Regions from separate parts of the Vibrio sp. 378 genome, predicted to be linked through region 2. Evidence: predicted binding sites of a transcription regulator. Region 2 holds the regulator's gene; the other holds the start of a gene.
What was found. Region 2 encodes PurR, which represses purine synthesis genes. Its sites were predicted from a motif close to TNANGNAAACGTTTNCNTNA; they were not measured.

Region 1: the regulator PurR is predicted to act here: its motif matches at 1,937-1,956, upstream of R7Q48_RS13355 (NupC/NupG family nucleoside CNT transporter).

The regions. Positions count from the first base shown of each region.
Region 1 is NZ_JAWOUO010000006.1:207,658-211,858, forward strand. Features, by position in the region: gene prfC (peptide chain release factor 3) at 1-864, shown strand, start outside; gene R7Q48_RS13345 (DUF5363 family protein) at 959-1,156, shown strand; gene R7Q48_RS13350 (TatD family hydrolase) at 1,143-1,916, shown strand; gene R7Q48_RS13355 (NupC/NupG family nucleoside CNT transporter) at 2,121-3,404, shown strand; gene R7Q48_RS13360 (hypothetical protein) at 3,779-3,913, opposite strand; gene deoC (deoxyribose-phosphate aldolase) at 4,004-4,201, shown strand, end outside.
Region 2 is NZ_JAWOUO010000004.1:94,805-99,005, forward strand. Features, by position in the region: gene R7Q48_RS09205 (TVP38/TMEM64 family protein) at 1-533, opposite strand, end outside; gene R7Q48_RS09210 (TfoX/Sxy family DNA transformation protein) at 648-1,238, opposite strand; cyclic di-GMP riboswitch class I at 1,355-1,444, opposite strand; gene purR (HTH-type transcriptional repressor PurR) at 1,732-2,736, opposite strand; gene torD (molecular chaperone TorD) at 3,204-3,851, opposite strand; gene torR (two-component system response regulator TorR) at 4,118-4,201, shown strand, end outside.

The DNA of each region.
Region 1 (4,201 bases), on a different contig from region 2:
TTGGAAATGTTCTTAACCGGTGATCTTACGCCAGTTTACTTCGGTACTGCATTAGGTAACTTTGGTGTGGATCATATGCTAGACGGTCTAACTGAATGGGCTCCAGCGCCGAAAACTCGTCAAGCGGTTGAACGTGAAGTTGAAGCGACTGAAGAGAAGTTCTCTGGTTTCGTATTTAAGATCCAAGCGAACATGGACCCAAAACACCGCGACCGTATCGCATTCATGCGTATTGTATCGGGCACTTACACGCAAGGTATGAAGATGAACCACGTTCGTCTTGGCAAGCAAGTGAGTATCTCTGATGCAGTAACCTTTATGGCTGGTGACCGTGCACGTGCAGAACACGCTTACGCCGGTGACATCATTGGTCTACACAACCACGGTACTATTCAGATTGGTGATACCTTTACGCAAGGTGAATCATTGAAGTTCTCTGGTATTCCGAACTTCGCTCCGGAACTATTCCGTCGTATTCGCCTGAAAGATCCACTAAAGCAGAAGCAGCTTCTCAAAGGCTTGGTTCAGCTATCAGAAGAAGGTGCGGTACAGGTATTCCGTCCTCTACAGAACAACGATCTGATCGTTGGTGCCGTTGGTGTACTTCAGTTCGATGTTGTTGTGGCTCGTTTGAAATCTGAGTATAACGTTGAAGCGATTTATGAAGGCATTAACGTTGCAACTGCTCGTTGGGTTGAGTGTGGTGATGCGAAGAAACTGGATGAGTTCCAACGCAAGAATCAAGCGAACTTAGCATTGGATGGTGGTGATAACCTAACGTATATCGCCCCAACAATGGTTAACTTAAACTTGGCGAAAGAGCGTTTCCCTGACGTTGATTTCCGTGCGACGCGTGAGCACTAATTTGCGCGGTTAGGGTAAGCCTTAACGCAAACTAGATTTTAAAACGCCCTTGGCTATAAACTTAGCCAAGGGCGTTTTTATATAAGGATAAGATATGAATTGGTTTAAACGTGGGCTAAAGCGTTACGACAACTGGTGTAAAGAGATGGGGTTAACTCCCGATCAGAAACGTAGTTGTGTCCCATATCGAAAAGACCCAGCCCATCAAACTGAAGAGAAGAGTGAAGCCCAACCATCCTCTGATTTTCTGCCCGCAGATACAGATAAAAAGCGTCAAGATGAAGCTCTTTGATACGCACTGCCACTTTGATTTTGATGTGTTTCAAGATGACTTTGCACATCAACTTGAGCTTGCTCAAACGCAAGGCGTCGCAAGAATTTTGATTCCTTCCGTCGGTCCGCAAAACTGGGCTCGTATTCAAACTTTGGCAGAGCAACATGCCAATTTGTATTATGCGCTCGGCTTTCATCCGTATTTTCTTGAAGATAACGTTGAGCAGCACCTTACAGAGCTAGAAGGCTATCTAAATCAAAAAGGGCAGCAGTGCGTGGCAATAGGAGAGTGTGGTTTAGATTTTGCCATTGATGTTGATCCACAGTTGCAAGAAAAGATACTTGAAGTTCAATTTGAGCTGGCTAGACGCTTCGAACTCCCAGTTATTTTACATAGCCGAAAAGCGCACAATCGCCTCATTCAAATGGTGAAAGCGGCGAATCTCCCTAGAGGTGGTGTGCTACACGCTTTTTCTGGGAGTTATCAGCAAGCCATGGAGTGGGTCAAATTAGGTTTTTTTATCGGTGTAGGAGGAACGATTACCTACCCAAGAGCCAAGAAAACACGCGACGCAATTCAAAAATTACCACTCGAAAACCTAGTAATCGAAACAGACGCACCAGATATGCCTATACTTGGATATCAAGGGGAGTCAAATCACCCAGCCAAACTCATTCACGTCTTTAATGAGCTCGTAGAGTTGCATAACGGCCGAAAGCAATCGATTGCCTCTCAACTGTGGAAAAATAGCAATTTTGCTTTCTCGATATGTGAATAAAATCTAAAAATGTGGTTTGAAATCGAAAACGTTTTCCTGCTTATTGTGAATTAACTCACAAAGCTGGTTGAATCAATCATGAATCTTATAGGAAAGTGTGAGGCTGGCATTACTTTAATTGATTCTGCATGAGTATAATTGCCCCCGCTTTATAGCTCCATTTTGTAACACGCCAATAAATAACTTATAAGGAAGTCATAAACTATGAGCCTGTTTATGAGCCTAATCGGTATGGTAGTGCTTCTTGCGATTGCAGTGGCATTTTCTAACAACCGAAAAGCTATCAACTTTAGAACTGTGGGTGGCGCATTCGCTATCCAATTCGCATTAGGTGCATTTGTTCTGTATGTACCTTGGGGCCGTGATCTACTAAACGGTTTCTCTTCAGGTGTTTCTAACGTTATCAACTACGGTAACGATGGTTCATCATTCCTGTTCGGTGGTCTTGTTTCTGACAAGATGTTCGAAGTATTCGGCGGCGGCGGTTTCATCTTCGCATTCCGTGTTCTTCCTACACTGATCTTCTTCTCTGCACTGATTTCAGTTCTTTACTACATTGGCGTTATGCAATGGGTTATCAAGATTCTTGGTGGCGCACTACAAAAAGCGCTAGGCACTTCGCGTGCGGAATCAATGTCAGCAGCAGCTAACATTTTCGTAGGTCAAACTGAGGCACCTCTAGTTGTTCGTCCATTCGTTCCAAAAATGACTCAATCAGAGCTATTCGCGGTAATGTGTGGTGGTCTAGCTTCTGTTGCTGGTGGTGTACTAGCTGGTTACGCATCTATGGGTGTTCCACTAGAGTACCTAGTTGCGGCATCATTCATGGCAGCACCAGGTGGTCTACTGTTCGCTAAAATCCTTCACCCTGAGACTGACCAGCCTCACGAAAGTATCGAAGAAGCGATGGACGGCGGTGACGACAAACCAGTTAACGTAATCGACGCAGCTGCGGGCGGTGCGGCTTCTGGTCTACAACTTGCACTTAACGTAGGTGCAATGCTAATCGCATTCGTTGGTCTAATCGCGCTAATCAACGGTATGCTAGGTGGCATCGGTGGTTGGTTCGGCATGCCAGAACTAACACTAGAGCTAATCCTAGGTTACGCGTTCTCTCCACTAGCATTCCTAATCGGTGTTCCATGGGCAGAAGCTGTAACAGCTGGTTCATTCATCGGTCAGAAAATCGTAGTGAACGAATTCGTTGCTTACTTGAACTTCACACCATATCTAGGTGAAAACGCTCAAGTAATCGCGGCAACTGGTGAAGTAATGTCTGAGAAGACAACAGCTATCATCTCATTCGCACTATGTGGTTTCGCGAACCTTTCTTCTATCGCGATTCTACTTGGTGGTCTAGGTAGCCTTGCACCAAACCGTCGTAGTGACATCGCTCGCATGGGTGTTAAAGCAGTTCTTGCAGGTACGTTGTCTAACCTTATGGCAGCGACAATTGCAGGCTTCTGCTTAAGCCTTGCAGCACTATAATTAGAATCGGTTCTTAATATATAGACGCCGTTTTACATCATGCCCTGTAGCAATCATGCCCTGTAGCAAGAGATTGCTGCGGGGCATTTTTCGTTTTTCGGGCTCCAAAATTTCATCGGGTGTTTGCCTTAGTCGAGGTATTACGCAGTCAATGGAATAGGGGCTAGGAAATTTTGAGATACAAACCGTTTGCGCTCTATTTGGTGCTACAGTTTTGCGGTGAAACTCTATAATGTATTAATCACAGGATAGTGGTTAAGCTTGATTCTTAATCACGTAATGAATATTACATAATCGATGGGCAAATGAATTGCCCTGCAATATTAGATCTAATAGGCGTTTTGCTTTGTGATGTGATATTAAAGACACCGCAATCATAGATTGTTGTGCCATAGGCCAAACTGGTACTGTGCGGTGACAAGGATAGCAATTGGCATATGATAAATTTTCGCTGTATATGCCGAGTCTTCAGGGAACCAAGTCCGTTCATTAATAGACTGTTTAGCCATTTACTCACATTGTCTCGACTTGTTGATTATAGTTAAAGACGTGATGTAAGGCTGAGTAGTGAATTTTTTGAATATTGATCGGAGATAGAAATGAGCGATTTAAAAGCAGCAGCGCTACGTGCACTTAAACTTATGGACCTAACTACGTTGAATGACGATGACACTGATGCAAAAGTGATCTCACTATGTCATGACGCGAAAACAGCAGTAGGCAACACAGCTGCAATTTGTATTTACCCTCGCTTTATTCCTATTGCTAAGAAGACACTTCGTGAGCAAGGTACGCCA
Region 2 (4,201 bases):
AGATATACGGCTGTGCCTGGCAGCATACCTATTTGGCTAGTGAGATAAAATCGACCTACAGACATCGGTGTTAAGCCCATCAGTAAGTTGATTAGAAAGAAAGGGAATACAGGGATTAGGCGCAAGGAAAATAGATAAAAAGCTCCGTCTTTTTCGACACCTTGATTAATTGCGTTGAGTTTATTTCCGAATTTGTTTTGTACCCAGTCACGCAATAAGTATCGGCTGCTCAAGAAGGCCAGTGTTGCCCCCATAGTGCTAGCGAAAGAAACCAGTAGCAAGCTTGTCCAAAAACCAAATAAGGCTGCACCAAGTAAGGTGACTACTGCCGCTCCTGGGATAGAAAAAGCGGTAATTGCAATGTAGGTAAAAAAGTAAATCGCAGCCGAGAATACAAAATTCTGATCGAGGTATGTAGTTAGTGCTTCTTGTTGGGCTTTTGCATTCTCTAAGGTTAAATACTGGCCAAAGTTAATACCTAAAAAGACGATAGCCGCTAGTAGGATGAGACCTAATATCAGTTTCTTATTCATAATTTTGATTCCAATTTGGGATATATGTAATAAGACAGTAGGAAAACCGAAAAAATTTCACAAAAAAACCGCAGATTAGACTGCGGTTTTACAAGATAGTTTTTAGGTCGACTTTTATTGGAGGCCGTTCATCAACTCATCTCGGCGAGCTTGAGGTACCACACTCCAATGAGTGCCGTTGATAGCACCTTCTAGTGCCCATAGCAACTCAATGTTGACGGTTGCAGAGTGCGTATCTCTTATCGCTTTATAGGCGTTAAGCGCACCTTCCTCTTCAAGCTTCTCTACGGATTCGATGCCGGCTTTTTTTAGCATGCGCTCGGTAGCCAGTCGTAAGTTAGGCAAATCTTTCAAACGGTTAGGCTTTGTACTTGCTTGCTGTTCTTTCTCAAGCTTTGCCTTTTTCAATGATTGATTCGCTACTTCGATTAAGCGTTCGCTTGATTCCCATAAATCGCTGGAAATAGCGTAGTACTTTGTAACGACTGGGAAGCCACGTTTTTTATAAACGTAAGGCTTTAGCCCTTGTTTCTCGAAGTCAGATGAAGTTTTTTGGTCTGCTCTGATATGAAGCTGATTGTTTACCACTAGTGCAAACATTGTTTCATCAGCGAATAGTCCGAAGCCACCAAACATTGAGCGCGACTTGATATTACCAAGTGCCTCAAATAGCTTCATAGAGTCTTTGAGTATCGGTTTATCCATGTTTTGTTATCTCGGTGTAATTAATATTACGCCACCAAAAGTCAGGTCCGAGAGAGTAGCAAACATGCGTAAAAACAATGTCATTACAGAGTAAAGTCATTGCTTACACACTTGCCATCGGTAACCCCGCTACCTTCCATATCGTAATATGGTTCAGGCCGGAGGCTTTGCGTCCCACTCTTTCGAATGGTTTGCCCTGTGCGTGACACAATGAGCATACTTCTTATATTGAATTAACATCACGGTTTAGCGTTAAAAGTGTGATTTCGGTTCAATAAAAATGATAGATTGAATGCTCTATTTTGCATATGGAAAGGTGCAAATTGGCCTTTGAAAAGGAGTTCTTAATATATATTACATTTATATAAAACAGGGAGTTAACGTTAGTCAATTGTTATTAGAGTGGTGTGAAGTATTAGAGAATGCTTAATTTTTCCAAAAAAATAAGCGCCCCTGTAGAGCGCTTATTTAACACGGTTAAATACAGTGAAATTTAGTTCATTTTTTTCACAGTATTTCGAATTACAAGCTCAGGTTGCATTTCGAAAATTCGTTTTTCGTGTTCTTTATCTTTGATACGCTCAAGTAGAATTTCGAATGCATTTTTACCAACACGACGTTTAGGTTGGTGGATAGTCGTTAGCGGTGGAGAGAAGTATTCCGCAAGCTCGATGTTGTCGTAGCCGATCACTGAAATATCTTCAGGAATTTTGATCCCGTTTTGTTGCAAGCGGCTCATTAGGCCTAGAGCCATTGTGTCGTTAAAACAGAATACCGCCGTCGGGCGCTTGTCCATTGCGGTAATTTTATCTGCAACTAATACGGCCGTATCACATTCAAAGTTACCTTCAAGGATCCAGTCTTCATTTACAGCTAGGTTCGCTTCGCTCATTGCGCGACGGAAACCTGCAATGCGCTCTTGGCAAGCAAGCTTTTCAAAATGACCGCTTAGACAAGCGATATCCGTATGACCATTGTCAATCAGATGTTTGGTTGCAATGTAGCCACCTTCTTCTGAGTTATCCATGATCTTGTCTGCTTGTGAGCTCTCTGGGCCCCAATCCATGACCACTTTAGGAATGTCCGCATGACGGTCAAGCATCTCTTTTAGTTCTTCGGTTAAGTCAGAACACATCACTAGGATGCCATCAACGCGCTTTTCAGCCAGCATACGAATGTAATCGCGTTGTTTTTCGTAAATCCCGCCTGTGTTACATAAAATCAGAGTATAGCCTTGGCGGTAACAGTAGCTCTCAACGCCATCAATCACTTCTGAGAAAAATAGGTTAGTTGATTGAGTTACTAACATGCCAATCGTACGAGTTGAGTTGCATTTTAGGCTGCGTGCAACGGCACTTGGCGCGTAATTCAGCTCGTCAACGGCTTTCATTACTTTTTCTTGCGTTGCTTCTGCAACGAAACGCGTTTTATTGATAACGTGCGAAACTGTCGTAGTGGAAACGCCGGCTAAGCGAGCAACGTCTTTTATCGTGGCCATAAATGGTGTCCTGTATCGAGCTACTGAAATATGTCGTATTGGATGTACCTGATGCTCTAATGGTTTCACACCTAGCAATCTAAAATTGGCGCTAAGTGTCTCGGCAGCGGTTGATCCAAGTGCGACAAAAGGGTGCGTAGCAGCATCGGTCGATGAATTTTATCTTTTTCTATCTGATGAGAAATTGCCATCAACCTGTTAAGAAAACACAAAAACCGCTATATTTCAGCGGTTTACATATAAATCATATTTAATCGTTTGCGCTCACATTTTAGCCCTATGTGGACTGACTAGCAATGTTTTCAGCAAGAGATTTGTGTATTTGAAGTCACATTTTGACTGCTAAATAACCAAGCGTCTTTGCGCTAAGTTAAGGCAAACGAATATTATACCCAAGTTACTTACAATCGGTCACTTTCAGGCACACAGGAAGCCCGATAGGCAGGCTCCCTAAAAATAGGCGGCAATTATTCACCAAGAAGGTAGGCGCTGTCTAGTTTACAAAATGCAACTAATAGTTTCGCGACACTTGAGTAAAATCCAAATTCATCGAATTTTTTACATTTGTCTGAAAACTGAGGTAACCAAGACATCAATTGTTGCTGGATAAAGTCGTTTTGTTTAACGAAGGCTTCTTCCATGTGTTTTTCTTGTTCAAGCTCGTTTGAGCGGATAATCATGTTCCCGAGAAAGTCGAGCTCAACGGCTAAGTGATCCGCAGGTTCCTTTAGGTTTTCGTCTACTTGAACGCCAAATTCAGCCATCAACTTTTCCATTTCCTCAGCTGGCTTGTCATTCAGTAAACCTGATTCACCAATGTACATGGATGCGTAAGGAAGAGCGCCGTATTTTTCTGTCTTCAAAAACAGTTCACAAAAGTCAGCTGCAAGCTCTAGTTGTGCATCTTCACGATCTTGTAACCGATTCAATGCATCAACTAGGCTATCAACGGCTGGTTTTAGCGACTCATTTTCACCTAAACCTGCGAGAAAACTGCGAATTTCAACACTGTGATAGGCTTCCAATTCTTTCTCTGTTAGTTCTTTTGCGAACAAGCTCGAAAACCACCAGTAAATTTCAGCGCGTTTTTCATTAAAAGCTTTCACTTCTTGCATTTTGGGCTCCTGAATGATGCTTCAAGTCATGCATCACAAAGTCAATTAGGGATATCCCCTAAGTGTAATCAATTAAAATGAATAGCAGTAACTATAATTGTTATGTTTTATGGTCAAAAATGACCGCTTATTAATAGCAATGGGCAAGCTTGTTTTGAATCAATAAAAACGCTAAATCTTGCGTTTTAATGTATCTATGACTAGAAATGTTACTAGTTATGAATAGAATACGTCTTGGATAATAAGAAGACAGAAAAGTGGTGTAAATGAGCTATCACGTATTAGTCGTAGAAGATGATGTTGTAACTCGTAGTAAGCTTGCGGGATATTTCCAAAATGAGGGCTACCAA